Regions from separate parts of the Apilactobacillus apisilvae genome, predicted to be linked through region 2. Evidence: predicted binding sites of a transcription regulator. Region 2 holds the regulator's gene; each other region holds the start of a gene.
The links. The regulator LexA, encoded in region 2, represses DNA repair genes until DNA is damaged. The targets are predictions, from matches to a motif close to CNAACANNTGTTNG.
Positions count from the first base shown of each region.

Region 1: a site for LexA is predicted at 6,409-6,422, ahead of parE (DNA topoisomerase IV subunit B). Genes of this name have one in related genera too.
Region 3: a site for LexA is predicted at 8,711-8,724, ahead of uvrB (excinuclease ABC subunit UvrB). Genes of this name have one in related genera too.

Region 1 covers NZ_CP093362.1:406,042-417,084, reverse strand. The annotation lists gene MOO46_RS02130 (ribonuclease HII) at 1-621, shown strand, start outside; gene dprA (DNA-processing protein DprA) at 661-1,542, shown strand; gene topA (type I DNA topoisomerase) at 1,569-3,671, shown strand; gene MOO46_RS02115 (tyrosine recombinase XerC) at 3,726-4,637, shown strand; gene MOO46_RS02110 (aldose 1-epimerase family protein) at 4,708-5,586, shown strand; gene plsY (glycerol-3-phosphate 1-O-acyltransferase PlsY) at 5,726-6,337, opposite strand; gene parE (DNA topoisomerase IV subunit B) at 6,500-8,470, shown strand; gene parC (DNA topoisomerase IV subunit A) at 8,488-10,950, shown strand.
Region 2 covers NZ_CP093362.1:514,942-525,984, forward strand. The annotation lists gene MOO46_RS02570 (tRNA1(Val) (adenine(37)-N6)-methyltransferase) at 1-79, opposite strand, end outside; gene MOO46_RS02575 (lysophospholipid acyltransferase family protein) at 165-791, shown strand; gene MOO46_RS02580 (YneF family protein) at 841-1,059, opposite strand; gene MOO46_RS02585 (DUF896 domain-containing protein) at 1,127-1,378, opposite strand; gene lexA (transcriptional repressor LexA) at 1,476-2,114, shown strand; gene MOO46_RS02595 (nucleoside 2-deoxyribosyltransferase) at 2,111-2,548, opposite strand; gene MOO46_RS02600 (hydroxymethylglutaryl-CoA synthase) at 2,550-3,728, opposite strand; gene MOO46_RS02605 (hypothetical protein) at 3,819-4,064, opposite strand; gene MOO46_RS02610 (family 20 glycosylhydrolase) at 4,136-5,272, opposite strand; tRNA gene MOO46_RS02615 (tRNA-Ser) at 5,399-5,485, opposite strand; gene MOO46_RS02620 (adenine phosphoribosyltransferase) at 5,515-6,033, opposite strand; gene recJ (single-stranded-DNA-specific exonuclease RecJ) at 6,057-8,369, opposite strand; gene rnz (ribonuclease Z) at 8,385-9,320, opposite strand; gene obgE (GTPase ObgE) at 9,435-10,730, opposite strand; gene uvrC (excinuclease ABC subunit UvrC) at 10,817-11,043, opposite strand, start outside.
Region 3 covers NZ_CP093362.1:52,093-63,135, reverse strand. The annotation lists gene gap (type I glyceraldehyde-3-phosphate dehydrogenase) at 1-627, opposite strand, end outside; tRNA gene MOO46_RS00325 (tRNA-Arg) at 886-957, shown strand; gene clpP (ATP-dependent Clp endopeptidase proteolytic subunit ClpP) at 1,058-1,651, shown strand; gene whiA (DNA-binding protein WhiA) at 1,705-2,649, opposite strand; gene MOO46_RS00310 (gluconeogenesis factor YvcK family protein) at 2,651-3,640, opposite strand; gene uvrA (excinuclease ABC subunit UvrA) at 3,759-6,611, opposite strand; gene uvrB (excinuclease ABC subunit UvrB) at 6,623-8,629, opposite strand; gene trxB (thioredoxin-disulfide reductase) at 8,806-9,726, opposite strand; gene galU (UTP--glucose-1-phosphate uridylyltransferase GalU) at 9,808-10,683, opposite strand; gene MOO46_RS00285 (NAD(P)H-dependent glycerol-3-phosphate dehydrogenase) at 10,702-11,043, opposite strand, start outside.

The DNA.
Region 1 (11,043 bases), 110 kb from region 2:
GAAAAAGTTGATTTTCATAAACGCTTAAGATATGAAAACCATTTTTGGAATAACGGAATAAAATATGTTGCTGGTGTTGATGAGGTTGGAAGAGGGCCTTTAGCAGGCCCAGTCGTAACAGCTGCAGTTATTTTACCAAATGATTTTGAATTATACGAAGTTAATGATTCTAAGAAGTTGTCACCCAAAAAACGATTAGAACTATCTGAACTTATTAAACAAAATGCTTTATATTACAATATTGGTATTGCTTCTAATAAAATAATTGATCAAATTAATATTTACGAGGCAACTAGGTCTGCTATGAAAGATGCCATTGATGGTCTATCAGTAACTCCAAAAGAAATTATTGTGGATGCAATGAACATTGATGTGCCTATTCATCAAACTAGATTAATTAAAGGTGATGCTAAAAGTGCAAGTGTTTCAGCAGCTAGTATTATAGCTAAAGTGTATCGAGATAATTTGATGGATGAATATAATAATCAATATCCAGAATATGATTTCAATCATAATTCAGGTTATGGGACCAAAAATCATCTATATGCATTAAAAAAATATGGAGCAACTCCAATTCATCGAAAAACTTTTAAACCAGTTTCTGATATTATAGGTGATTAGTTTGCGTATTTAATTTTTAAACATCTTAGGGAGTTTAAAATGAAATTACGTAATTTATTATTAAAGTTAAAATTGACACCAGGTTTTGGAATTAAATCGCAATATCGATTTTATAAATATTTGAATTTTAAATACAAAGAAATACCTAATGAAATAATTATCGATGCTGAATCAATTGCTAAAGTTACAAATCTTTCTAAAAAAAGTACTAAAATATTCATTAATTCTTTTAAAAGCAAAAATTTAGATGATAATTTTATTTATCATTTAAATCATGTTAAATTTATTTCGATATTTGATGATGAGTATCCAATAAATTTAAGGGAATCTTATCTGCCACCAATTGTACTTTTTTATTTTGGAGATTTGTCATTACTAAATACTAAAAAATTAGGAATCGTTGGTGCTAGAAAATGTACAGATTATTCTTTTACAATTTTAAATAAAATAGTTCCCACAGTGGTCAATTCAAATATCACAATTGTTTCTGGACTAGCCGATGGGGTTGATAAATTAAGCCATCAGTGTACTATTGCTAATGAAGGTAACACCATTGCAGTGATTGGAACTGGACTTGATGTTTATTATCCAAAAAAGAACGAACAATTACAAAGAACCATAGCTATTAGTAATTTATTAATTAGTGAATATCCAGTGGGAAGTAAACCACTACGATTTCATTTTCCAGAAAGAAATCGTATAATTGCTGGATTAGTTGATGCTTTAACTGTAATTGAGGCAAAACATAAGTCTGGTAGTTTAATTACTGCTAATTTAGCGTTGCAAAACAATCGCGATGTTTTAGCAATTCCCGGTAGAATTGATAGTGAATTATCAATAGGGTGTAATGAGCTTATTTTAGCTGGAGCTAAGCCTGTTTTGTCTGCTAAAGATATTTTAGAAGAATTTCAATACAAATAAGATAATTTAATTAATGAGGGATATGGATGACTACAAAAACAACAAAAAAGAGGAAAAGACGATCACCCAAGAAAAAATTAGTGATTGTTGAATCTCCTACTAAAGCTAAAACCATACAAAAGTATTTGGGAAGAACTTACCGTGTGATTGCTAGTAAAGGACATGTGCGTGACTTACCTAAAAGTAAAATGGGGGTTGACATTGAAAATGATTATGAACCCCATTATATTTCAATTCGCGGTAAAGGTGATACCATTAAGGAATTGAGATCAGAAGCAAAAAAGGCTAAAAGTGTTTATCTCGCTTCTGACCCTGACCGTGAAGGAGAGTCCATTGCTTGGCATTTATCCCATTTATTAGGATTAGATGAAAAAGATGAAAATAGAGTTGCTTTTCATGAAATTACTAAAGATGCTGTAAAAGAAGCTTTTAAGCATCCACGTACCATTGATATGAGTTTAGTGGACGCTCAACAAGCTCGTCGAGTATTGGATCGATTAGTAGGTTATTCAATTTCACCATTACTATGGAAAAAAGTTAAAAAAGGACTTAGTGCTGGACGTGTACAATCAATTGCTTTATGGTTAATTATTCAAAGAGAACGTGAGATTAAAAAATTTGTTCCTAAAGAATATTGGACAATTGATGCAGATATGAAAAAAGACAATGATGATTTTAAAGCTAGCTTTTATGGTTTAGATAGTAAAAAATTTGAAATTGAAAATAATGATCAAGTGCAATCTATTTTAGGAAAAGTTGATAAGAAAAAAGCTTTTAATGTAGATAGCGTTGTTAAAAAAGAACGTAAAAGACAACCTCAACAACCATTTACTACTAGTACAATGCAACAAGATGCTAATAATAAGTTGAACTTCAAGACTGGTAAAACTATGATGAATGCTCAACAATTATATGAGGGAATTAATATTGGTAAAGAGGGAAATCAAGGTTTAATCACTTACATGAGAACTGATTCAACTAGAATTTCTGCTATTGCCAAGCATGAGGCTTCTAGTTTTCTACATGAAAATTATGGTGAAGATTATGCTGCAATTAAACCAATTAAAGGTAAGTTACCTGAAGGAGCACAGGATGCCCATGAAGCAATTCGTCCAACATCTGTTCATCGAACTCCCGCAAGTTTAAAAAGTTATTTAACTAATGATCAATATAAACTATATAATTTAATTTGGTGCCGATTCTTAGCAAGTCAAATGACACCAGCAATTATGGATACAATGGCTGTTAATATGAGTCAAAATGGTGTTGATTTTAAGGCAAATGGTTCAAAACTTAAATTTGATGGATTTTTGAAAGTTTATAATCGTGGTAAAGAGAAAGATAATATCTTACCTGATATTAAAAAAGGCGATCAAGTTAAGATGATTAAAAATAATCCAGATCAGCATTTTACTCAGCCACCAGCCAGATATAGTGAAGCTAAATTAATTCATGCTTTAGAACAAAATGGTGTCGGCCGTCCATCAACTTATGCACCTACTTTGGGAACTATTCAACGTCGTTATTATGTAAAATTAGTTGGTCGAAAATTTGAACCAACTGAATTGGGTGAAATTGTAAATGATATTATTGAAAAATATTTCCCTGATATTATTAATATAGATTTCACTGCTGACTTAGAAAATAATTTGGATAGTATCGAAGAAGATAAGGAAAATTGGATTAAAGTAGTTGATATGTTTTATGAACCTTTCTCCAAGGAAGTTTCTAACGCCGAAAAGAATATGGAAAATGTTCAAATAAAGGATGAACCCGCTGGTTATAATTGTGAAATCTGTGGTGCACCCATGGTCATAAAAATGGGCCGGTATGGGAAGTTCTATGCTTGTTCCCGTTTTCCTGATTGTCGAAATACTGAAGCAATTGTAAAGAAAATTGGCGTTACATGTCCTAAGTGTAAGAAGGGTGAAGTTATTGAACGTAAATCTAAGAAAAATCGATTGTTTTATGGATGCTCAAGATATCCAGAATGTGACTTTGTTACTTGGAACAAGCCAATTGGAAGAAATTGTCCTAAAGATGGCGAATATTTAGTTGAGAAAAAAATAAAGGGTGGAATTCAAGTTATTTGCCCTAATGGTGATTATGAAGAAAATGTACAGAAATAATAAAAAAGCTCTTAATTTAATTAAGGTCTCTTTTTATTAGATAGCGGTGTTTAAATGAAAAAATATGATGATAAAAAATTAATTGACTGGTTTATGGATTATATTATCAATGAACGTCAATATTCACAAAATACAGCTGATGCTTATAAAAACGATATTGATCAATTTTATTTTGAAATGAAATCCAATGATCGTCATTTGATACAAGTTGATAATTTAGATATAGAAACATATTTAAACAATTTACGTAAAAATAATGATAGTCGTAACACAATTATTAGGAAAGTATCTTCTCTACGCTCATTTTATAATTTTGTTATGAGAAATGAACTAGTTAAGGAAAATTTATTTAGTTTTGTTAATTTAAAGAAGCATTCTGGACATTTGCCTAGATTCTTTTATCAAAAAGAATTATTAGCCTTATTTAAAGGGGCAAAAGATGGACAAAATAAAACATTAGATTATCGAAATTATGCCTTATTGGAAATTTTATATGACACGGGGATGCGTGTTAGTGAATGCTCTAATTTAACTTATAATGATATAGATTTTGATAATCGAATTATCAACGTAATTGGAAAAGGTAATAAGCAGCGATATTTACCATTTGGTAATTATTTAATTAAAGCTCTAAAAGATTATAATATTAATTGTAGAACACCTTTAATGATTAAATATCATCAAGAACATGATTTTGTTTTTGTTAATCAATATGGTAAAAATATTACCAGCCGTGGAATTGAATATGCCATGAACGAAATCATTAAGAATACGTCACTAACAACTAAAATTCATCCACATATGTTGAGACACACTTTTGCAACTGAAATGCTTAATAATGGTGCAGATTTGCGTACTGTTCAAGAACTTTTGGGCCATAGTAGTTTATCTACAACTCAGATTTATACTCATGTAACTAACGAAAGCTTACTTAAAAATTATAATCGATATTTTCCTAGAGCTTAGTTAATAATTGTATTTCTTAACTAATTTATTGTAAAATTAAGTTAATATGAAAGTGCGGGGGTAGGTTATTATGCTAGTTAATTTAATTAATAATCATTTGAATGTCATAATAAACACTCATGGTGCAGAAGTTACGAGCATAAAAGATGCTAGTAATATTGAATATCTATGGCAAGCTGATAAAAAATTTTGGGGCAGACATTCTCCAGTTTTATTTCCAATTGTTGGTCGCTTAAAAGATGACAGATATAAATACAAAGATAAAGTTTATTCAATGGGTCAACATGGTTTTGCTAGGGACATGGATTTTGAGATTATTGAAAAATTTTCTGATATGGTTGTTATGATATTAAAATCAAATAAAGATACTTTAAAAATTTATCCCTTTGATTTTAAATTGAAAATTAAATACTATTTGGTTGATAATAATTTGAAAGCAAATATGGAAGTTATTAACGAAGGAAAGAATGAAATGTTGTTTTCTATTGGTGGACATCCTGCTTTTAATGTTCCTTTTATTAACGACTATAATAATAACTATGAAGATTATCAAGTTGAAGTTATACCAAATAAAGAATATCAACAAATTCCTTTTGAAGCTCCTTATATTAACTTGCATTCTATTAAAAAAGTTAATCTTAGTAAACCATTAAAATTAACACATAATTTATTCTATCAAGATGCTAAAGTAATGAAAGTAGATGAAGATAGAATCAAATGTGTTCTAAGCAGCGATAAATCTAAGCGAAATATTACAGTAATTGCTGATAATGCTGAATATGCTGGATTGTGGGCTGCTAAAAATGCTCCATTCGTTTGTATTGAGCCTTGGTGGGGTGTTGCTGACGATAAAGAAACAAGTGGTCAGTTTGAAAATAAAATTGGTTTAAATAAATTAAGCTCTAAAGACAATTTTAAGGCTAATTATTTAATTCAAATTAATAATTAATAAAAACCAACTAACTTAGTAGTAAATTAGTTGGTTTTTTAACAGTTATTAAAAATAATAAGTTACTTTAACTTATAAAATAAAAAAATAAAAAGCCTAAAATCAAAATAATATCAAAAGACTTATAGGTTTTATAAAACTATTTATTTTTTTTATTACGATTATATAGAAAACCAAAATGAACTAAATTTTCATCACCATTTTTAATTCTAATAATATTTTTTCTATGTCTTAAAAAAATAAAAATTGTTAAAAGTAATCCAATTATGCCAAGCCAAAGATCATGAGATCCAAAAAGCATTATAACAATAATTGGAAAGGAAATCATGCTTGCTAAACTGACCATACTAGTTAAATAAGTGAATGAAAATTCAAAAATACATGCACAAAGAAATAAAATAGGATGAATTGCTAAAAGCATTCCAGCACTTGTTGCAACAGCTTTTCCACCCTTAAATTTATCAAAAATAGAAAATGTATGACCTAAAATAGCAAATAATCCAAAAATTATTGGTGAAACATTAAGATTAAAAAACATAGGAAATAATGTTGCAATAGTTCCCTTAGCTATATCTAAAATCATTACAAATGTTCCGGCAACTTTGCCTAATACTCTATAAGTATTGGTTGTTCCAATGTTCCCGGATCCGTGTTGTCTAACATCAACATTAAAAAATATTTTACCAATCCACATACCACTAGGAATAGATCCTAAAAGATAGGCAAAAATTAACAAAAGAGCAATTTTCAAAGTTTTTCCTCCATAAATAAGTTATCTTTTAATTTTACCATGTTTATCTATTATGACAATAATATAAAAAGCGAACATATGTACGTTTAAATTAATTTATGGCCTTTAAAATGCTAATTAAATAAGGTAATATAATATATTGTAGTAAAGGAGTGCTTTGTAATGCCTAAAAAAACACAAAATTATGATGACTCCTCAATCCAAGTCCTAAAAGGATTAGAGGCAGTTAGAAAGCGTCCCGGAATGTACATCGGATCTACTGATGGCAAGGGATTACATCATTTAGTATATGAAATAGTAGATAATGCTGTTGATGAGGCATTAGCTGGTTTTGGTGATGAAATTGACGTTACAATACATCAAGATAATAGTATTACAGTAGTAGATCATGGTCGTGGAATGCCTGTTGGAATGCACTCTTCGGGTAAACCTACGCCAGAGGTCATTTTAACTGTATTACACGCCGGTGGTAAGTTCTCTGAAAATGGTGGATATAAAACATCTGGTGGACTTCATGGTGTCGGTTCTAGTGTAGTAAATGCTTTATCTACATCATTAAGTGTTTCTATCGTTCGTGATGGTCATAAATACGAAGAAGATTTCAAAGATGGTGGACATCCTGTTGGAACCCTTAGAAATCTTGGTAAAACTAATGAACACAGCGGTACTACTGTAACTTTTAAACCAGACAGTAGTATTTTTACAACCATAATTTTTAATTATAATATTTTAAAACAACGTTTAAAAGAATCAGCATTCTTATTGAATGGAATTAAAATTAACTTGTCTGATGAAAGAAAAGGACAAGAACAAAAAGATACATTTTATTATAAAGATGGAATTAAAGAGTTTGTTGCTTATTTAAATGAAGATAAACACACTTTAGGAAATATAATGTACTTTGATGGCAAAAAAGATGGGGTCGAAGTGGAAGTTTCTGCACAATATAACGATGGTTATACTGAAAACACACTATCTTTCGTTAATAATGTTAGAACTAAAGATGGCGGAACCCATGAATCTGGATTTAGAAGTGCCTGGACTAAATCATTTAACGAATTTGCTAGAAAAGTTAAATTATTAAAACAAAAAGATAAAAATCTGGATGGTGCTGATGTTCGTGAAGGATTATCTGCAGTTATTTCGATTAAAGTTCCTGAAGAGATGTTGCAATTTGAAGGACAAACCAAAGAAAAATTAGGTAGCCCAGAAGTTCGTTCAATTGTTGATAATGTAGTTTCAGCTAAACTAGGATATTATTTAATGGAGAACGGTGATTTTGCAAAAAGTTTAGTACAAAAATCACTAAGAGCTAGAAAAGCCCGTGAAGCTGCTAGAAAAGCCCGCGATGAAAGTCGTAATGGTAAAAAGCATCATAAAAAAGAACGATTATTATCAGGTAAGCTAACTCCAGCACAATCAAAAGACGTTTCCAAAAATGAATTATTTTTAGTTGAAGGTGATTCAGCTGGAGGATCTGCCAAGCAAGGCCGTGATAGAAAACATCAAGCTATTTTGCCACTTAGAGGTAAGGTTTTAAATACGGAACGTGCTAAGTTAGATGATGTTATGAAAAACGAAGAAATTAGTACCATGATTTATACTATCGGTGCTGGTGTTGGACCAGAATTTAATATACAAGATGCTAATTATGACAAAATTATTATAATGACCGATGCTGATGATGACGGTGCTCATATTCAAATTTTGTTATTAACATTTTTCTATAAGTATATGCGTCCTATGATTGAGCAAGGAAGAGTTTATATTGCTTTACCACCTTTATTTAAGATTCAACAAAAAAATGGTCGAAATACAAAAGTTGATTATGCCTGGACTAATGATGAACTAAAATTGAAATTAACTAATTTTGGTTCACATCCCTCACTTCAAAGATTTAAAGGGCTTGGTGAAATGAATGCTGACCAATTATGGGAAACAACAATGGATTCAGATAATCGTACATTAATTCAAGTCAACATTGACGATGCTGTATTAGCTGAAAAAAGAGTCACTACATTAATGGGTGATAAAGTTGAACCACGTCGTGAATGGATTGAAAAAAATGTCGAATTTAATTTAGAAGAAGACGGTAGCATATTAGATAAAACCAAAAATGAAAATATTGAATAAAGAAGGAGGATAATTGTTTGGATAAAAAAGCTATTATTGAAAAATTAACGCTAGAACAAATAATGAGTGAACGTTTTAGTAGATATTCTAAGTCAATAATTCAAGAAAGAGCATTACCTGATATAAGAGATGGTTTAAAACCTGTCCAACGTAGAATTCTTTATGCAATGAATAAAGACGGCAATACCTATGATAAAGGATTTAGAAAATCAGCTAAATCTGTGGGTAACGTAATGGGTAATTATCATCCCCATGGTGATAGCTCTATTTATGAAGCTTTAGTGCGCATGAGTCAGGATTGGAAATTAAGAGAACCTTTAATTGAAATGCACGGAAATAATGGTTCTATGGATGGAGATCCAGCAGCTGCGATGCGTTATACAGAAGCTCGTTTAAGTAAAATTGCTTCTGAAATGATAAGAGATATTGATAAAGATACTGTCGATTGGGTACCTAACTTTGATGACACAGAACAGGAACCTACAGTGTTACCATCACGCTTTCCAAACTTATTAGTAAATGGGGCAACTGGGATTTCTGCAGGGTATGCGACTGAAATTCCACCACACAATTTATCAGAAGTTATTGATGCTTTAATTTATTTACAAAAGAAACCAGATGCTGATTTAGATGAATTAATGAAATTCATAAAGGGTCCTGATTTCCCAGTGGGTGGAATTATACAAGGACTTGATGGAATCAAGAAAGCATATAAAACTGGTCGCGGAAAAATAGTTATTCGTTCAAAGACTAGCACTGAAAATTTACGTGGTAATAAATCATTAATCAGAGTAACTGAAGTCCCATATGATGTTAATAAACTACAAATGGTAAAACAAATTGATGAAATTCGCATTAGCAAAAAAATTGATGGAATTGCTGAAGTTAGAGATGAAAGTGACCGTAATGGATTATCAATTGCAATTGAATTAAAAAAAGATGTTGATGTAAAAGGTATTTTAAATTATTTATTTAAGAATACGGACTTACAAGTTAACTACCATTTTAATGTTGTTGCAATAAATAATATGCGACCAGAAAGACTACCATTAAAAACAATTCTAAAATCATATTTAGAATATCAAAGGGCGGTTATTACTAAGCGAACTAAGTTTGAATTAGATAATGTCATGAATCGCCAACATATTGTAAATGGACTGATTAAGGCCTTATCAATTCTAAATAAAGTGATTAAGACAATTCGTGCAAGTAAGAATCGTAAAGACGCTTGTCGGAATTTAGTTAAAGAGTACGAATTTTCTAATAAACAAGCTGATGCAATTGTCAAGTTACAACTGTACCGGTTAACCAATACGGATGTTACCGAATTAGAAGCTGAAAACGACAAGTTAAGTCAAAATATAATTAAATACAATAATATTTTGAATGACGATAAAGTTTTAAACAATGTTTTAACTAAAGAGTTTAAACAAATTCAAAAAGATTATGGTAATAGTCGTCGAACTAAAATTGAAAACCAAGTTCAAGAATTGAAAATTAGTAAAAATATTACTGTCCCTGATGAAGATGTTGTAGTTTTAGTTAGTCATGATGGGTACTTAAAAAGAAGTAGTGTCCGTTCTTATAAGGCATCAGATGTTAACGAAAATGGTTTGAAAGAAGACGATTATCCAATCTTCACTGCAGAAATGAGTACATTAGATCATATCTTTATGTTTACTAATAAAGGACATTTAATTTATCGTCCAGTTCACGAAATATCTGATGCTAAATGGAAAGAAACGGGTGAACACATTTCGCAAACTATTGGTCTAGATGATGATGAACAAATCATCAAAATCTTCACGTTTAAGTCATTAAAAGAAAATGGTTGTTTCTTAATTGCAACTAACGACGGCTACATTAAGCAAACTGAGTTCAGTAAATTATTACCAGGTCGTACTTATCGTTCACACGCACCTGTATATGAAAAACTAAAAACCTCAGATGCAAGAGTAGTTAATATTAAATATATTAATAACAACAATAAAGAAAACAAAGTAGTATTAATGTCTAATATTGGATTAGCAACTAAATTTGAACTTTCAGAAGTTTCAATTAATGGTGCAAAAACTACTGGTGTCAAATCAATGGATTTACATGACGATGAATATGTTGCTAATTGTCAATTAATCAACGATTCTGACGATGTTGCTATAATTACGCAACGTGGCTTTTATAAAAATATGTCCGTAGAAGATATTCCTTTAGCTAGTCGTGGTCGTAGGGGCGTTCAAGTTTTAAAACCATTAAAGAAAAATGCACATAAAATTATGGACTTTATAAGATTAATTCCTAATGAAAATGACTTTAAGCCAATTAGAATCTTTACTGATCGTCATAGATATCATGATATTATTCCTTCTGATCATCCAATTAATGATCGTCAATCTAATGGATCAGCTTTAATTGATACTTCGAGTGAAGGTAAACCATTAAAAATGAAAGTAATAAATGCAGAATTGCTTTCAGATAAATAATTCAAACTAATTAAAGAAAATATTTATAATAATCATAAAATTATTGTTATTTACCTTTTTATGGTTTATCATAATAAAAAGAATATTAGTATA
Region 2 (11,043 bases):
CATTAGGATTTTGAATAATCTTAATATCATTACTATACAGTTGGTCTATTCTTTCATTATCATGTAATAATTCATTCAATTTCTTTCTCCACCTTAATTTAACTTGCATAAAACAATAATAATAGAATATCATTGTTTTATAAAGAGTTGAAAGGAGTAAAAAAATGTATTCTTTTTTAAGAGTATTAGCGAGGTCAATATTATACATAGTTAATGGTAAACCTAAATATGAAAATAAACATAGAATTCCTACTGGTAACTATGTATTGGTAGCACCACACAGAACATGGTTTGATCCATTATATTATGCGTTAGCCGCTAGTCCCAAAAAGTTTGCTTTTATGGCAAAGAAAGAGTTATTCAAAAATCCTTTTTTAAAATATATATTAATTCATGCAAATGTTCTAAGCGTTGATCGAGAAAACCCAGGTCCTTCAGTAATTAAAGAACCTGTTAAGGTTTTACAAAAATCGAATAAATCATTAATTATTTTTCCATCTGGTACAAGACATTCACAAAATTTAAAGGGTGGAGCCACTTTAATTTCAAAGTTATCAAAGAAACCATTGTTACCTGTAGTCTATCAAGGACCTTTAACTTTTAAATCTTTATTTTCTAGAAAAAAGGCAGTTATTAATTTTGGCGATCCTATATATATAGATAGAAAAATAAAATTAAATGAAGAAGGTCAACATGAGATAGAAAAGAAAATGCAAGATGCTTTTGATAAATTAGATGATGAGATTAATCCAGATTTTAAATATGTAGATCCTGCTACAAAAGAAAAATAAAAAAGACTTAAAATTTTAAAAGATTTTAAGTCTTTTTTGTTAATAATAACTACTTAGCATGAGCTTTCATACTGTTCATCATTTGATTTAATTTCTTAGTAGAAGGTTTTTGACCCATTTGTAACATCATGGCTCTTAATTGGTCTTTATTGATTGGTGGATTATCTTTAAGATATTTTTCCATGTATTTACGAGCCATGAAGAACCCGCCAACTAAACCTAAAATTAAAGCTACTAAAACAAGAATTATCCATAGAGCTGTAGACATATATATCACTCCCAACTTACATAATTATTTTACACAAATTAAAAATTAATTTCAAAATTTCTTTTAATTAGTCGTCACGCAATCCCTTTTTTCTCTGTACATTTTTAACTTTATCAGGTGTAACTTCTTTACCCTCTTTATTAAAAACTTGAACCATTTCGATTTGACTTCTCATATTTTCTTTAAAACGTTTTAAATACTTTTTATGCAAATCTTTTCTTTCAGCTTCTTCGGCATCTGTTAAACCTTCTGCTTTTCTTTTTTTAGATAATTCATTTATTCTAGGAACTAATTCTTTTAAAATTTTATCTTCTGCCATTTTAAAGTCTCCTTTTTTATTATTTACGAACGTTTGTTTACATTATATTAATATGCTAATATTAAACCTAAATAAAATCAAGAATTGAGGCATATATATGACCTTTCAAACTAGAAAAACATCTAATAAACAAATAGCCATTTTAAAATTTATATGGGAAACCATCAATAATCAAGGATATCCTCCAACAGTTAGAGAAATAGGCAAAGCAATGGGTCTATCATCAACTTCAACAGTTCATGGGCATTTAAGTAGACTTACTCAGAGAGGACTACTAGTTAAAAATAACGCAAAACCTAGAGCTATGGAAATAACTGAAAAAGGTTTTAAAGAAATCGGTGTTAATGCCTATCCAGAAAGAATTCCGCTATTAGGAAATGTTGCAGCCGGTGAACCTATTCTGGCAATTGAAGAATCTAATGATTATTTTTCATTGTCAGATCAGTACAACAAATCTACAGATGATATCTTTATGTTAAACATTAAAGGTGAAAGCATGATTAATATCGGTATATTTAATAACGATAAAGTTATTGTTAAAAAACAGTCAAACGCAGAAAATGGTGACATTGTAATTGCAATGACTGATAAAAATGAAGTAACATGTAAAAGATTTTTTAAAGAAGAAAAATATTACAAATTACAACCAGAAAATGATTATATGGAACCAATCATTTTAAAACAAGTTTCAATTATTGGCAAAGTAGTTGGACTTTATCGAAGTAATATCGGTTAAAACACCTTTCCTGTATAACTAGATTTAGGTAATGTTTTAAAGTTATATTGCTCAACTTCATCAAATTTAGTTAAATAAGCATTCAAACTATTTGATATCATTAAATTAACATTGTTATCTTTTTCATGAAAAACGATAACTGGTTTATTCATTGAATTTGCATAACCAATTTCAAAAGCTGTTCCACTATCAACATTATCGTCAACATAATCGATAATAGCAATGATGGCATCAGCTTTTTTTATTTCATCGGTATCTAGTTTAAATACTTTTTTAGACCATTCTTCACTACCAATTTTACAATCCTTTATCTCAGATTTTCTTGGACTAAATACATTATCAACTGTTTTATTTTTAGATAAAGCAAGCTCAATTTTAGACACTCTGTTGATTTGATCATCATTAAAAAAAGGACTAGCTAAATATAAATTCATATTATTTTTCCTCTAATCTACTAGAATAAATTCTTTGACTATTTTTAATTGACTTTAAAAAGAACGTTGAATCATCTCGTTGCCAATTTAAATCAATATCAATATTTTTAATCGGCAACCATTGATTAAAAATATTTTCATATTCTTCAACGGAAAGTTTCTCACGATTGGCAATTAAATTATTTAAATCATTAATTGATTTTGCATTTTTAAATGATTTTTCTAATTTCATTGAGAAAAATTCTCCTTGTGCACCAGATCCGTAACTAAATAAACCAATTCTATCACCATATTTAAGATTACTAGATTCATTTATTAATGACAATAAGCTTAAATATAAAGAACCTGTATACAGGTTGCCAATATTTTCATTATAAGTCTTAGAAAAATTAAACTCATTTTTTAATGAAATTTGTTTATCTTCAGTTGCTTCCGACAAAACTGCACGCAAACCTTTAATGCCCATTTTTACATAAGGTAAATGAAAGACTAAAGCTGAATAATCATCAATTGATAATTGATTTTTATCATTATATTCTTTCCATGTTTTTTTAAAAAAATCAACATAAACATTATTTGAATAATGACCATCAACCAAAGCTTCAGTACTATACAACGGACGCCAAAAATCCATAATATCATCAGAATGGAAAGTACTATCACCATCAAAAGATGCAATCGAAGGATTAGATGAAACAATCATTGCAATTGCTCCACCACCTTGTGTAACTTCACCAGGCGTATTAATACCATACCTAGCAACATCAGCACCAATAACTAATGCTTTTTTATCAGGATGATTAATTATATATTCTTTAGCCATTTGTAATCCGGCAGTAGCTCCATAACAAGCTTGTTTAATCTCAAATGCTCTGGCGGAAGATTTTAGTGACAATAAGTTTTGTAAATAGATAGCAGCAGATTTTGAATTATCAACACCCGTTTCAGTACCAAAAATAATTAAATCAATTTTGTCAATGTCATCATGACTAATTATTTTGTAACTAGCATTAGCTGCCATTGTAACCACATCTTGGGTATTAGGAATAACAGCTTGCTTTTTTTGACCAATACCAATTAAATATTTATTAGGATCTTCATTTCTAGCTATTGCTAAATCAGACGTATCTATATAAAATTTAGGAGAATAGAAACCAATTTTATCAATTCCAACCTTCAAATAAATCACTCAACTTTCCTTAATAATATAATTATTTTACTATGAATTAAAAAATACTAAAATAAAAAAGGCACACAAATGTGTGCTTTTTTATTTATTCATCAAATGTATTTTATATTGGTCCTCATTATTAAATGAATTAATAACTTGTCCATCTGACAACTGACCCGTAAAAACAAATCCTTCGTGTTTACGACCGGTAGAAATAAAAGTCCATTGAACATCTTGCTGTCCCATTGTAGATGGAATACGTACACCAGATAACTGACCCGTACTTTTATCAGATAATGTTATTTCTTGATTAACAAAATTAGTATTTACGTTTAATTTTAACATTATAAACTCCTTAAAAATTATGTAATACAATATATAATATAACATAATTTCATAAATTAATTAATCGTACTTTAGTAACTACGTGCCTTTTTAAGAAAATATTTAACAAAATAGTTAGTATTTTTATAAGCAGAATCACCATCATACTTATTTGGATATTCTCCCCAAATTGATAGCGATGTTCCAATATTGTTTTTACTTTTAGCTATTTGACTCCTAGATTCGTCATTCCACATCCCCATTTTCCATTTATCAAAATCATCTTTCCAATCTTTAATAGAATCTTTAGTAAAAGATAGAGGATCGGTAATTATATATAAGTAATAACTATTATAGTTAATCGTTTTAAATCCAGAAGAATTTAGTTGTGGTAACGTTGCTCTAAGTCTAACATTGTCGTTATAATCTTTTGTATCACTAACATCACCACTTAAGCTCCAGTAATTAATTAAAATATTTTTATGATATTGATTTAAAACTGCCTTATGAAAACTGTCATTCCACATTTCCATCTTTAAGGATTTTGAATTAACGTAATCATCCATAGTATTAATATATTTAACTGCCGCCTTTTGATCTTGTTTATCACTGATGGTAATTTCATCAGCTCCTACCCCCAAATAATAACCCTTAGGTAGCATTCCTACATATTCACTAAGCAATTTTTTTGAAAGATCAATAGTTGCCTTACGATTATAAAACATTTCATTATATCCATCTGGATTTCTAATCTCTTTAACTAACTTTTTACCATTTTTTGTATATGAAAGTAATTTAAAAATCGATTGAGCATGTCCAGGGACATCAATCTCGGGTACAACTTGAATTCCTTTTTCATATCCATATTGGATAATATCTAATAACTGATCTTTACTTAAAAATGGCAGTTTTGTTTTTTTATTGTAGTAAACATTACCCTTCTTTGTAGCATTATCAGTTGTTTGATTTAAAGTTTCATTTTCTATACCAAAATTTTCATTATCATTTAAATGTAATTGCAAATAAGTAGCTTTATTTTTACTTAGCAAATTAATATATTGCTTAATCTTATCAGTAGAATAATAAATTCTAGAACAATCTAATGTTAAACCAATTCTTTTATCATTAGCGTAAACATTAGTTGATTTATTATTTAATCCACACAATTGAAAAGCCAATATAATTAAAGTAAAAAGTAATGTAAATAACATAATAACTTTTTTATTCATAATTAAATCTCTTTTCCTAAAGGATACATTATAATTATATCATTTATTATATTATTTCATAACATGTTAGCATAATTATAAAAAAGGTGTTAATTATATAAAATAACTAACACTTTTTTAAGTTTAAGGAGAGTACAGGAGTCGAACCTGCCCGCCGGAAATACCGGTTCGTCGGATTTCGAGTCCGATGCATTACCGCTCTGCCAACTCTCCATAAAAGATGTGATAACACATCTTAAAAATTAATATTGTAAAAGACTTAATAAATCGTAGTCTTTAATTTTATCTCTACCTTTTAGTTCTTCAATTTCAATGATAAATGCAGTTCCAACAACAATACCACCTAATTTTTCTACTAATTCAATAGTAGCCTCAATTGTTCCACCAGTTGCCAATAAATCATCAGTAATTAGTACTCTTTGTCCTGGTTTAACAGCATCAGCATGAATATATAAAGAAGACTTACCATATTCTAATCCATATGATGCTCCAATAACTTTACCAGGAAGTTTACCTTTTTTTCTTGCAGGCACAAATCCAATTCCTAAATCATAAGCAACAGGGCATCCAACAATAAATCCTCTAGCTTCTGGTCCAACTACTAAATCAACTTTTTTATCTCTAGCATATTTAACAATACGATCAGTAGCTTCATGATAAGCTTCACCATTTTCCATTAATGGCGAAATATCTCTAAAAGTAACTCCCTTTTCAGGAAAGTCCTTATAACTAGCAACATATTTATATAAATCAAGTGCCATTGGTTAAATAACTTCCTTTCATCCTAATCAAAATGACTACGAATAACCTTATTAAAATCGCTATTATTAACGATAAGTAAGTTTTTTTCAATATCATATTGTTGCTTTCTTTTTTTATAACTATTAGTTAAAGTTATATCATTTGAAATAGGATTACGATTACCATTCATAATGCCATTATCGATTGATATAAATTTTGATTCTTTAAATACTTTTAGCATAAATATTAAATTATTTATATCTATTTTTAGATAATTACTTAATAGGTTAATATCTTTATTAAGATTTATATCTTTATGACCTTCCACAAATCTAAAAAGATCAGCATACTGGTTTCTATTAGGCATTGCGTAGTTCATGACCATATTTTTTTTATAAAAATACATAATTAAATTACTATCTTTATTAACAGAATTTAAAGCTAAATCTAAATCTTCAAACGAATTAGGGCAATCAACAAATATTATATTATCAAAATTATCAGATAAAAACAAATTATTAAATAAAGCAGCTTTGGAACTATCATTAATAAGTGATTTTAATTTATCATAAATTTTTTCATTGAAGAATACATATAAAGAATTTGAATAATTTAACATCTGCTTATTTAATTTATTAGTCCTAGAATCAACGATTTCGACACTGTCACTAAAAATATCATCTAACATAACTTGGATTGTTGTCCGACCTTTCCAAGTATTTTTTTCTAAGTGTCCTGCAACACTAACGCAATCGCTAACACCTTCTAGGCGATTAGCTAAATTACCCTTTTTAAATGCTAATACATTTAATGAAGAATTATCACCTAGAATTTTAAATTTTAAATGTTCATTGTTTTTACCCATTGTTTGAATGTTAGTTACCATATCAGCTTCAAAAGAAAAGATAGGATATTCATTATCAGTTCCAAAAGGTGATAATAATTGTAATTGATTGAATAATTGTTCATTAACTTGATTGACAGATATTTTTTTAGCTAACTTTAAAATTGGCTTTTGCAATTCAGTTATATTATTTTCGTTCGCATAGCTTTCTAAGTGTTGAATAACAGTGTTTAGGTTATCTAAATCAACACTTAATCCCACGGCCATACTATGACCACCAAAGGAAACCATATTACTTCTGACACCATTTAAAGCTTTGAATAAATTGAATCTTTCAATGCTTCTCCCAGAGCCCTTTAAAATATTGGTTTCAGTATTCAAACTTAAAACCAAGGCTGGTTTATGATATTTTTCAATTAATCGACTAGCAACAATTCCAACAACACCTTCATGCCAATCTTTACCATAAACAACAATTGTATTTTTATCAGCTATTTTTTTAGCTTGATCATTAGCTTGTTTAAAAATATCATCAACTAATTTTCTTCTTTGTTTATTTTCGTTCTCAGTTTCATGGCTTAATTCATCTGCTAAATCTTCATCAAAAGTAGTTAGCAGTTCAACTCCCGTGCTGGCATCACTAATTCTTCCTAAAGCATTTAACCTTGGAGCTATCCCAAAACTAATACTTTGCTCATTTAAGTTATCAGTTTTAATACCTGCTAATTTCTCTAATTTACTTAATCCTGGACGTTGAGTATCAGAAAGAGCGGCCAATCCATAAGATACTAAGATGCGATTCTCATCAGTTAACGACACTAAATCGGCAACTGTTCCGATTGCAGCTAAATCAAAATATTCTTCAGGGATTTCTTCTAATAAGGCACTAGCAACTTTAAATGCAATCCCAACACCTGAAAATTCACCAAAAGAATATTCATCCCCAGGATATCTAGCATGAACAATTGCATAGGCATCTGGAATTTCATCAGGGATATTATGATGATCTGTAACTATAACATCACACCCTAATTCATTTGCAATCGCTACTGAGTCATTCCCAGAAATTCCATTATCCACAGTTACAATCAAATTAGTTCCATCACTAATTAAATGTTTATAAATATTTGGATTAGGACCATAACCATCTTTAAATCGATTAGGTACAAAGTAGTTCACATTAGCGCCTAAGTTAGATAGTGTTTCATACATGATAGCAGTACTTGTGATTCCATCAGCATCATAATCACCATACACTGTAATCTTTTCATTATTTTGAATAGCACTTTTTATTCGATCACATGCTTTATGCATATCATGAAGTAAGTAAGGATCTCTTAAATTAGAAAGTTGTGGACTTAAAAATTCCTTAATAGCACTAGCATCTTTATAACCACGACTAAATAAAATTGAGGTTATTAATGAGCCAATTCCCAATTCTCGAGAAATTCTATTTTGATTTTCATCTATCATTGATGAATCAATTTTCCAATCAAATTTTGCTGGTATCATCTACATTCATCTCTTTTAAACTTTTTTATCAAAAGGTATATCAATCACATCAAAATCTTTAACCACTTTAGTATTATTAAAAATACTTTTAGCCTGATTTTGTAATTCTTTAGCCATTTTCCCAGTATATCTAGCTGAAATATGAGTTAATAATAACTTGCCTACATTAGCTTTTTTAGCTAATTTAGCTGCTTGCATATTAGTAGAATGATAGTAATTATGAGCTAATCTACTTTCACCCTTACCAAATGTACTTTCATGAACTAAAACATCAGCGTCTTCTGATAATTTATAACTATTTGGATTACTCCTAGTGTCACCAATAATAGTTATGACTCTTCCCTTTTGAGATTGACCAATAAAATCTTTTCCATTAACAGTTCTTCCATCATCTAAAGTAACAGTTTCACCATTTTTTAGCTTTCCATAAATTGGTCCAGATGGTATTTTAGCTTCTTTTAATTTATCAACTAGTAACTCACCTTGATGATCTTTTTCTATCACTCTATAACCAAAAGATTTAATTTGATGGTCTAGAGTTTCTGCAACAACTTTAAATAGCTTATTATCAAACAAAACTCCCGCTTCAGAAAATTCCTCATACTTTATTTTATATGATAGCTTTGTTTTCGACACTCCCAGACTAATTTCAACAAAATCTTTAATTCCCTTAGGGCCATAAATAGTTACTGGTGTATTACCACCTTGAAAAGATCTAGAACTTAATAAACCTGGTAACCCAAAAATATGATCACCATGTAAATGAGTAATAAAAATTTTGTTAATTTTTCTAGGCTTTAAATTTGAACGTAAAATTTGTTGTTGAGTACCTTCACCACAATCAAATAACCAGACAGAATTACACTCATCTAATAATTTTAAAGCTGTTGACGAAACATTTCTAAACTTACCTGGAACTCCAGAACCGGTTCCTAAAAATTCTAATTGCATAAAGATCTATTCCTTTTTTTATTATTCGTATCTAAAATCACTAATATAAATTGTAGCATATAAAAATAAATTGCAATACATAAAAAAAGATGGGTATTATTCCCACCTTTCATATTAATCTACATAAGAGAATGTAAAGTCAAGAATGGATACTAAATCACCATTTTCAGCCCCTGCTTTCCTTAAAGCATCATCAACGCCCATTCCACGCAATTGTCGTGCAAATCTAAGCATACTTTGATCGTGGGTAGTATCTGTCATCTTAAATAGCTTTTCAATCTTATTACCAGATAAAATCCAATTGCCATCTTCATCTTTATTAATTTCAAATGGCTTTTCATCAGCCTCATATTTGTATTCAGATGTTTCCTTAGTTTCCTGATCATCTGTAATAGGAAATTTAGGTGTTTTAGCTAATAAATCAGCTGTTTCACTTACTAAATTAGATAATCCACTATGAGTTATTGAAGAAATTGGAATAACTTTATATGCATTATTATTATTTTTAGATAATTCTGCTTCAAATTGTTTTAAATTATTTTTAGAGTCTGGCATATCCATTTTTGTTGCTACAATAATTTGTGGACGTTTCAATAAATTATTATCATATTTTGATAGTTCATCATTAATTTTTTGGTAGTCTTCAAATGGGGTTCGACCTTCTTGTCCACTCATATCAACCAAATGTAAAATAACTCTAGTTCTCTCAACATGACGTAAAAATTTAAATCCTAATCCTACACCAGAAGAGGCCCCTTCAATCAAACCAGGTAAATCTGCAATTGCAAAGTCCCTACCATCATCCAATCTTACCATCCCCAGGTTAGGTACTAAGGTTGTAAAATGATACTGAGCCACCTTGGGTTTAGAACTAGTGATGGTCGATAATAAAGTTGATTTACCAACAGAAGGAAATCCTACTAGTCCAACATCGGCAAGAACTTTTAATTCTAATCTAATGTTATGTTCTTCACCTGGTTCGCCATTTTCTGAAATTTCAGGAGCAGAATTTTTAGCAGAAGCAAAATGAGTATTACCTCGGCCACCACGACCACCAGCAGCTACAATATAGCTGTCATCTTTATCCACTAAATCATAAATTAATTGGTTAGTATCTTCATCATAAATAGATGTTCCTTCAGGGACATAAACGACTAAATCATCAGCACTACGCCCAGTCATTTTCTTATTTCCACCATCAGCACCACGATCAGCAACAAACTTACGTTTATAATGAAAATCCATTAAAGTATTCATACCGGTTTCAACAGCAAAAATAACATTTCCACCATGACCACCATCACCGCCGGCAGGTCCTCCATTAGGAACAAACTTTTCTCTACGAAAGGCAACGATTCCATTTCCACCGTCACCTGCTTTTATTTTTACTTTTACTTGATCGACAAACATTTTTATATCAGCTCTACTTTTTTATTTTATTTATTGAGTATAACGAGAAAATTTTTTTACGTAAAGAACTCAATATAACTTTTTATTTATCTTTTTATTTTTTCTAATGTAAACTTTATATTTTGTGCCACTTTATGCGAAATACCTAAATTCTCAATTTTAGAAATTGGTGTTTCAGAAATGTTTTTTAGTGAACCAAATTTGCGTAACAATTTATTTTTAGTCTTAGGACCAACACCATCAATATTATCTAATTGAGAACTCAAAGAGTGTTTGGTGTGGATATTGCGATGAAAGTTGATTGCAAAACGAT
Region 3 (11,043 bases), 460 kb from region 2:
AGGAATAGTGTTTACTGAAGCAGTACGGTTGTTTCTGAACTTCTTACCACGAGGGCCATCTAAGATAGCTTGTGTAGAAGTAAAGGCATGAATAGTTGTCATAGTACCAGCTTTAAGACCAAAGTCTTTGTTTAAGAAGTAAGCCATTGGTGCTAAACAACTTGTAGTACATGAACCAGCTGAAACAATTTTGTCATCTGAGTCCAATGTATCCAAGTTAACACCAGGAACAACTGTCTTAATATCACCAGCAGGAGCTGAAATTAAGACACGTTTTGCACCAGCGTCCAAGTGAGCTTGTGATTTTTCTTCTGAAGTGTAGAAACCTGTACATTCTAGTACAAAGTCAACACCATCATTTTTAACCCATGGAAGGTCAGCGGCACTTTTTTCAGCGTAAACTGGGATTTCCTTACCGTCAACAACAATTCCTTTGTCAGTTGAAGAAACTTCACCTGGGAATTTACCATGTGTTGAATCATATTTTAATAAGTAAGCTAACATTGAAGGAGTTGTTAAATCATTAATAGCAGCAACTTCAATTTCATTTGAGTTTAGTTCGTGGATACGTTTGAAAGCCAAACGACCAATACGACCAAAACCGTTAATACCAATTTTTACAGTCATAACTGTTTTCCTCCTAGAGAAATAAATTTAAGTACTACGTACAGAGCTAATGTTACTACTTTTTTAAGTGATAGTCTATATTACAGAGCTAACTAATTTAAAATAATTATGATTACTAATTTATAATCATTATTTTGAAATAAAATAGCATTAATCTCTACAAAATCAGTATATCAATCGTAATTTTACTTTGCAAATTAATTATATAACAACGAATAATCTTGAATTTTGCCTATCATTCATTTATAGTAATTTTATGCACTCGTAGTGTAATGGATATCACATAAGATTCCGGTTCTTATAATAAGGGTTCGATTCCCTTCGAGTGCATTGATATCAAACAAATCGTTTGACCTTGATTGACCAATAATATAAAATTAGTTTTAGCTTTTTAAATAAATAAATTAAAATTTTATGGGAGGAATACAACATGAATTTAGTCCCTACAGTCATTGAACAATCATCTGGCGGTGAACGTGCATATGATATTTATTCAAGACTATTAAAAGATCGTATTATTATGCTATCAGGTCCAATTGAAGATAACATGGCAAATACTGTTATTGCTCAATTACTTTTCCTTGATGCCCAAGATTCTGATAAAGATATTTACTTATACATCAACTCACCTGGTGGTGTTGTAACTGCTGGTATGGCAATTTATGACACTATGCAATTCGTTAAAGCAGATGTCCAAACTATTGTTATGGGTATGGCTGCATCAATGGCCAGTGTTTTAGCATCATCTGGTACTAAGGGTAAACGTTTTGCTTTACCTCATTCAGAAGTATTAATTCACCAACCATCTGGTGGTGCCCAAGGTCAACAAACCGAAATTGCGATTGCTGCTGAATCTATTTTGAAGACTCGTCACATGATTAATGAGATCCTTGCTAAAAATTCAGGGCAACCAATTGAAAAAGTTAACAAAGATACTGAACGTGATCACTACTTAAGTGCTCAAGAGTCAGTAGATTATGGATTAATTGATTCAATCATGCAAAACAGTTCTGAAAAGAAATAATGTATATTAATCAAAGAAGCATCTGGAATAAATTCCAGATGCTTTTTATTTTTTTAGGATTCTTCTTGAAGTTCCAATTTTAGTTTATCAGCAAATTCATTAATTTTTCTTAATCGATGATTAATTCCGGACTTAGAAATACTACCACTAGGCAATGATTCACTAAGTTCTTTTAAACTAACTTCTGGTTCCTTAATTCTAGTCACTGCTACCTCATACAATTTTTTAGGTAATTGTTTCAAGCCAACAGTATCAGCGATATATTGAATACTGGTCAACTGTCTCGTAGAGGCATTAGCAACTTTATTCATATTGGCGTTTTCACAATTAACTAATCGATTAACTGAATTACGCATATCTCGCATAATTCTAACATCTTCAAATTTAAGCATTGCATTGGTTGCACCAATCAGTTGTAAAAAGTTAGCGATTTTTTCTGCTTCCTTAAGATAGGTAATATAACCACTTCTCCGTTCAGTTGTTCTAGCATTTAATCCATAATTATTCATCATCTCAGAAATCATATCATTGTGTTCTTCATATAAAGAATATATTTCTAAATGATAACGTGAAGTTTCTGGATTATTCACCGAACCACCAGCTAAAAAGGCTCCTCTCAAATAAGAACGAACTTGAGAATCACTATTTAATAAATCTAATGGTACTCTTTCTAAAATTTGATAATTATCAAAAATACCTAGGTCATCCAAAATTTCTTTAACTTGATACATAATTCTTACGACATAAACATTATTTTTGTTCAGTTTCATTTTTTTACGAACGACAAGCTTACTTTCAACATCATAAAATTTTAAAATTAATGTATAAATTCTTCTAGCAATTGCTGGATTTTCTGTCTGAATATTTAATAAAATTTTATGCGAAGATAAAGACATGGATCCATTCATACGAATTAAAGCCATCAATTCAGCCTTTGCGTTTTTTTTATGAACTTCTAAAGTGGTTAATTCTTTTTTAACTTCGCTAGCATATGACATCTTAATCACTCCAATCATTGATTAATTTCATTAATTCACTTGATACAAATTGACCATTATGAAAGGCACATTTATCTTCTAATTTTAAGAAATCCCCCTCAACTATCTTACAATTTTGTTCTTTTAAATTGTAAGCATCATGTTTAACTTGATGGGAAATTTCGCTCCATTTTTGTTTATCAACATAGTTTTTAGGAATGGTTTTATTGTTTACTAAAATTGTATCTATAAAATTACATTTAAGATGATTATTTAACACTTTTACGTGATCTGCATCGGTAAAATTATCTGTTTCACCCTTCTGCGTCATAATATTGCAGATATAAACTACTTTAGCAGTCGAATTTACTACCGCATCCCCCAAATTTTTAATCATTAAATTAGGTAAAATACTGGTAAATAGGCTACCTGGTCCGAGTACAATTTGATCTGCATTCATAATTGCATTAATAACCTTTTGATTAGCCTTAGGTGATTCATCAGAATGGATATCTTCTACCCACACCCGTTTAATTTTTTTATGAGCGTATGTAATTTCATATTCACCTTTCATTTTGCTACCATCTTCAAATTCCGCACATAACTGTAATTTTTCATTTGAAGCTGGATAAACATGACCATTAACTTTCATCATTTTACTTAAAATTTGGACCGCATTATAAATACCACTTTTCATTTCAGAAAGTGCAGCAATAATTAAATTGCCAATTGAGTGTCCAGATAAAAATTGATCATCGCTATTAAAGCGATATTGAAAAATATCTAAATCTAATTTGGGTAGTTCAGATAATGATACTAGAACATTTCTAATATCGCCCGGTGGGACTACATCCATATAATCCCTAATTTTTCCTGATGATCCACCATCATCAGCCACTGTTACCACAGCAGTAATATCAGCATTTTGCTGTTTTAAGCTATTTAAAATAACTGGTAGTCCAGTACCTCCACCAATTACTACGATTTTAGGACGGTTATTTAAATCACTCATATAGTTACCCCGCCTTTCTTAGTAATTTTTAGTCGTTCAAATAATAACTCATGACATTGTAACACACATACCCGGGCGTGTCATTTTAAAACATAATAAAAAGCGCTAAATGCGCTTTTTATTTATCATCTTTGGTTCGCTTTAGATCACGTTTTAAAATTGGAGAAAGATATTGACCAGTGTAACTATTCTTAACTTTGATAATTTCTTCAGGTGTTCCAGTGGCAATAATATTACCACCGCCTTCACCACCTTCTGGTCCTAAATCAATAATATGATCAGCAGTTTTAATTACATCCAAATTGTGTTCAATAATTAATATCGTATTTCCTTGATCTACTAATTCATGTAACACTACTAACAAGCGTTTAATGTCATCAGTGTGTAATCCAATTGTAGGTTCATCAAGAATATATAAATTATTACCAGCTGATTTTTTATATAACTCAGCTGCTAACTTCATTCTTTGGGCTTCACCACCAGACAATGTCGTTGCAGATTGGCCTAATTTAACATATCCTAAACCTACTTCATTAATTGTTTTCAATTTTCTAGTAATCTTAGGCATGGCTTCAAAAAATGATAAAGCATCTTTTACCGTCATATCTAAAACATCCGCAATATTTTTACCTTTATATTGAACTTCCAAAGTTTCATTGTTGTAGCGTTTTCCATGACACACTTCACAAGGTACATATACATCAGGTAAGAAATTCATTTCAATTTTTAGAATTCCATCCCCATGACATGTCTCACAACGTCCACCCTTAACATTAAAGCTAAAGCGACCCTTTTGATAACCTCTTAACTTTGCTTCATTTGTTTCGGCGAAAAGTTCACGAATATCATCAAAAACACCAGTATAAGTGGCAGGATTACTACGAGGCGTCCTCCCAATAGGGCTTTGGTCAATATTGATTAATTTATCAATATTCTTATACCCAGAAATTGATTTATATTTCCCTGGTTTTTCAGAATTATTATTTAATTTTTGTGCTAATGCACGTTTTAAAACACGATTAATTAAAGTAGACTTTCCAGAACCAGATACTCCAGTTATAACATTAAACTCACCTAATGGAATATCAACATCAACGTTCTTTAAATTGTTTTCACTAGCACCTTTTACTTTAATATGCTTATTATTACCCTTACGTCGTTTTAATGGCACTGAAATATATTTTTTGCCTGATAAATATTGACCAGTTAGTGATTGATCATTATTTGCTACTTCTTCAGGTGTACCAACAGCCATTACTTTACCACCATTAGATCCAGCCCCTGGACCAATATCAACAATATAATCAGATGCTAGCATCGTATCTTCGCCATGTTCAACAACGACTAATGTATTTCCTAAATCACGCATTGATTTTAACGATTTAATTAGTCGATCATTATCACGCTGATGTAAACCAATTGATGGTTCATCTAATACATATAATACACCAGATAAATTGGAACCAATTTGAGTAGCCAAACGAATTCTTTGGGATTCGCCACCAGATAAAGTCCCGGCAGTTCTAGATAAAGTTAAATAATCTAAGCCAACATTTCTTAAAAATGAAAGTCGATCAATAATTTCTTTCAAAATTGGTTTAGCAATTGTTGTATCTTTTTCACCAAAAGTAAGTTGTTTAAAAAATGCTAGTTCCTTATTAATATCCAAATTAGTAATTTCGCTTATATTTTGACCATCAATTTTTACACTTAAAGCTTCTCGATTTAATCGATAACCATTACAAGTTTGACAAGTTAATTCAGTCATATATTTACGCATTTGTTCTCTAGTAAAGTCACTATTAGTACTATTGTAACGACGCGAAATGTTTCTAAGTACCCCTTCAAATGGTGCATCAGTATCACGAACTCCGCCAAAACTGCTATCAAAATGGAAATGAAATTCTTTGCCATTAGATCCATTTAAAATTAAATCACGTTTCTTTTTAGGTAACTTTTTAAATGGAATATCCATATCAATATTAAAAGCATCACAAGCTTGTTCTAATAGACTAGGATAAAATTTAGAACTAATTGGATTCCAAGGATCAATTGCGCCGTCTTTTAAAGTTTTATTTTTATCTGGAATTACTAGACTTTCATCAACATCTAGCTTCATCCCCAATCCATCACAATCAGGACAAGCACCGATTGGTGAATTAAATGAAAATAAACGTGGTTCTAGTTCACTAATTGTGAATCCACATAATGGACAAGCATAATGTTCAGAAAAAATTAAATTATCGCCTTTTCCCATTAAATCAGCAGTTGCATAACCACCACTTAATCTTAAAGCAGTTTCCAGTGAATCAGATAAACGTGACTTAATTCCATCTTTAACAATGATTCTATCAACAACAATATCAATGTTATGTTTTTTGCTTTTTTCAGGAACAATGCCATCACCAATTTCATGAATTTCTCCATCTAATCGGTAACGAACAAAGCCTTCTCGTTGAATTTTATCAAAAGTCTTTTTATGTTGGCCACGTGATTCGCGGACAACTGGTGATAAAATTTGCAACTTAGTTCTTTCAGGCAATGCCATAATTTCATCAATCATTTGATCAATTGATTGACGGGTGATCTTAGTTCCATCATTGGGACAAATAGGTGTTCCAACTCTTGCCCACAATAATCTAAAATAATCGTTTATTTCAGTAACAGTTCCAACAGTTGAACGCGGATTATGTGAGGTCGTTTTTTGATCAATTGCAATTGCTGGACTTAATCCCTCAATTGAATCAACATCTGGTTTATCCATTTGGCCTAAAAACTGCCTGGCATATGAAGATAAGCTCTCAACATAACGACGTTGTCCTTCGGCATATAAGGTGTCAAAAGCTAAAGAACTTTTGCCTGAACCAGATAGTCCCGTCATGACGGTTAACTTATTTTTCGGAATTTCAACATTAATATTTTTTAGATTATGTGCTCGAGCACCCTTAATAATAATTTTGTCGTTTTGCAAGAAATCAACTCCTACTTCATTTCACTTTTCAAGTCTAAAATCGTATCACGTAATGATGCCGCTTGTTCAAAATCAAGTTGAACAGCTGCATGTCGCATCTCTTTGTTAAGTGTTTCTAACATAGATTGTTGTTCTTTTTTAGTCATCTTTTGAAAATCAGATTCAACAAAAGAATGACTTTCTTTTTCATTTTTATCGTTATCATCATATTTAATTAAATCACGAATTGGTTTTTTAATTGTATGAGGTGTAATCCCATGTTCTTGATTATATGTTTGTTGAATTTTTCTTCTCCTAGCAGTTTCATCCATTGCCTTTTGCATTGAATCCGTCACCTTATCAGCATACATAACAACCGAACCATTCTCATTTCTAGCGGCTCGACCAATCGTTTGGATTAATGAACGTTCATTTCTTAAAAAGCCTTCTTTATCTGCATCTAAAATGGCTACTAAAGATACCTCAGGCACATCAATCCCTTCTCTTAATAGGTTAATTCCCACTAAAACATCATACTTGCCTAACCTTAAGTCACGAATAATTTTTGTTCGCTCAAGGGTTTTAACATCCGAATGTAAATATGCAACTTTAATTCCTAGATCTTTGAGATAATCAGTTAAATCTTCAGCCATTTTTTTGGTTAATGTTGTAACAAAAGTTCGTTCATTGTTATCAATTCGTTTGTTAATTTCACCAACCAAATCATCCATCTGACCCATAATTGGTCTAACTTCCACCGTTGGATCTAATAACCCCGTTGGACGAATAATTTGTTGTACAATATTTTTCTCATCAGTCATTTCTAACTCACGGGGGCCAGGAGTTGCAGACATATAAATAGCTTGATTAATATGGGTTTTAAATTCAGGCATTTTTAAGGGACGATTATCTAAAGCACTAGGTAATCTAAAGCCATAATTAATTAGTTGTTCTTTTCTTGCTTTATCACCCTTATACATCCCACCAATTTGAGGTAGGGTTTGATGAGATTCATCAACAACTAATAAATAATCTTCAGGGAAAAAGTCTAGCAATGTGTATGGAGGTTCTCCAGGCTTACGTCCATCCATAAATCTAGAATAATTTTCAATTCCATTGGTATAACCCATTTCAGCCATCATTTCAACATCATAAGTAGTTCTTTGTTTTAAACGTTGGGCTTCAACAAGTTTTCCTTCACTTTTGAATTTATCAACTTGTTCGTTCATTTCCTTTTTGATATCAGATAAAGCGGTATCTAAATGTTCATTATCTGTTAAAAAGTGGGTTGCTGGGAAGATAATAATATTATCTTTTTTACCGAAAAACTCACCGGTCAAAGTATCAATTTCTCTAATTGAGTCGATTTCATCACCAAAAAATTCAACTCTAAAAGCATGTTTATCACCAGATGCAGGAAAAATATCAACAACATCCCCATGAACTCTAAAACGGCCACGTTGAAAATCAATATCATTACGGTCAAATTGAATTTCCACTAGTTGTCTTAGTAAATCATCACGCTCAATTTGTTGTCCCACATGTAAAGATACAGTATGTTTAAAGTATTCTTCAGGACTTCCTAATCCAAAAATAGAAGAAACAGAAGCCACAATAATAACATCGTTACGCGTTAATAATGCATTAGTTGCAGCATGTCTTAACTTATCGATTTCATCGTTTACAGATGAATCTTTTTCAATATAAGTATCACTTGAAGGAACATAAGCTTCTGGTTGGTAATAATCATAATAACTAACAAAATATTCAACAGCATTATTAGGAAAGAACTCTTTAAATTCACCGTATAATTGACCAGCTAGAGTTTTATTGTGGGATAAAATTAAAGTTGGTCGGTTAACATTCTTGATTACATTAGAAATAGTAAAAGTTTTACCAGTTCCAGTTGCACCTAATAATATTTGTGATTTTTGACCATTATTAAATCCATCAGTTAATTTTTTTATTGCTTCTGGTTGATCACCAGTAGGCTTATATTTAGAGACTAATTCAAAATGATTATTTTCTTCTCGATTAATTTGCAAAAAATCCCCTCACCTTCAAAAAATGATATTAATTTAAATTAAATATTCGCACAATTTTGTTTATATTTTAACACACGAACATACATTCTAAAATTAATAAGTATCAATAAAAGATAATAAAAAAGAATGCCTTGAGTTATAGTTCAAAGCATTCTTTTTATTATAAATTTTTATAATGAAGAAATATATTCAAAAGCATTTTGACCAGCAATACCACCATCACCAACAGCAGTAGTAACTTGTCTTAATTCTTTTTGGCGAACATCACCAATTGCAAATACTCCTGGAACAGAAGTTTCCATTCGTTCATTGGTCTTAATCCAGCCTTTATCATCAGTAATATCTAAATCACTAAATGCCTCAGTCATTGGATTATTACCAACATATACAAAGACTCCATTAGCATCAACGCTTGATTCTTCGTTTGTTTGATTATTTAATGTTTTAACGCCAGTAACTTTCATATTGTCACCAACAATTTCAGTTACATTTGTATTCCAAATAAAATTAATCTTACCGTTGGCAAAGGCACGATCTTGTAATACTTTTTGCGCTCTTAGTTGGTCACGACGATGAATTACAGTGACTTTCGAAGTAATTCCAGCAAGATATAGTGCTTCAGAAATAGCAGAATCACCACCACCAATTACGACCACTTCCTTATTTTTAAAGAAAGCTCCGTCACAAACAGCACAGTATGAAACACCTTTACCACCGTATTCGTCTTCACCTTCAACACCTAATTTACGATACTGTGATCCGGTTCCAATAATAATAGAACTTGTTTCATAATCATTTTCATCAGTATGAACGATTTTTCCCTTACCATTATTTTCGATTGATTGAACAGTTCCGTATGCATATTTAGCACCAAAATTAATTGAACCTTCATACATCTTTTTAGCTAAATCAGGACCCAAAATAGACTTAAATCCAGGATAATTTTCAATTTCGGCAGTATTATTCATTTGACCACCATAAATGCCTCGATCAATCATCAATACAGACAAGTTTGCACGAGAAGCATACAATGCAGCTGTCATACCACCAGGGCCTGCACCAATTACGATTACATCATATTTTTCCATAATTTAAGCACCTCTCAATTTTATAATAATAACTACTTTACTATGAAATAAATACTTTGTCTATTATATTGCACACAAACTATTTTAACCTAAGCGCTTAGCTAAATCTTTAATGTATGCTTTTAATTGATCTGAGACTTCTGGATGTTGTAATCCAAATTCAATGTTAGTTTGTAGCCAACCAAATTTATTACCTGTATCAAAACGATCACCCGTAAATTCATGAGCATAAACCTTACCAGATTTATTAAGTGTATCAATCGCATCAGTTAGTTGAATTTCATTACCCTTACCAGGCTTAGTATTTTCTAAGATCTCAAAAATATCTGGGGTTAATAGATAACGACCAATAATAGCTAAATCACTAGGTGCATCTTCAGGATTAGGCTTTTCAACAAAGCTTGTTACGTCATATAATCCATCTTTAATTTCTTTAGCTGGATTAATAACACCATATTTAGAAGTATCTTCATGTGGTACTTTCATAACAGCTAAAGTTGATGAATGAGTTTCTTCATAACTATCAATTAATTGCTTAGTTAATGGCGTCTTGTCTTGCATTAAATCATCACCTAACATGATGACAAATGGATCATTACCAACAAAACTTTTAGCAGTATGGACTGCATCACCTAAACCATTTGGATGTTCTTGACGCTTAAAATAAATATTTAAGCCGTTAGTTTTCTTAACCGCCTCTAACATTTTCATTTTATTTTTTTGCTCTAAATTCAATTCCAATTCAGTATTTGAATCAAAATGATCTTCAATCGCACGTTTACCTTTACCGATAATAATTAAAATATCAGTAATTCCAGATGCAACCGCTTCTTCAACGATTAATTGAATAGCTGGTTTATCAACAACTGGTAACATTTCTTTTGGCATTGCTTTGGTTTCGGGTAAAAATCTAGTTCCTAACCCAGCAGCTGGGATAATTGCTTTTTTTATTTTGTTCATAATAATTCTCCTAAAATATTAATCTAATTCTGCGCGGCCTTCACGATGCATTAATTCATTAATAGCATCTTTAACAGTAACTTTATCATTTAAGACATTATAAATTGCTGAAGTAATTGGCATATCAATACCACGTTGTTTAGCTAATTCATAAGCAGCCTTAGTAGTAGCAATTCCTTCAATTACCATTCCCATATTTTTAATAACATCATCTAATGACTTTCCTTGGCCTAATTGATATCCGGCACGCCAATTTCTTGAATCGCTACTAGTTGCGGTAACAATTAAGTCTCCGACACCAGATAATCCAGTAAAAGTTAATGGGTTTGCCCCAAATGAAGTGCCTAAGCGAGAAACTTC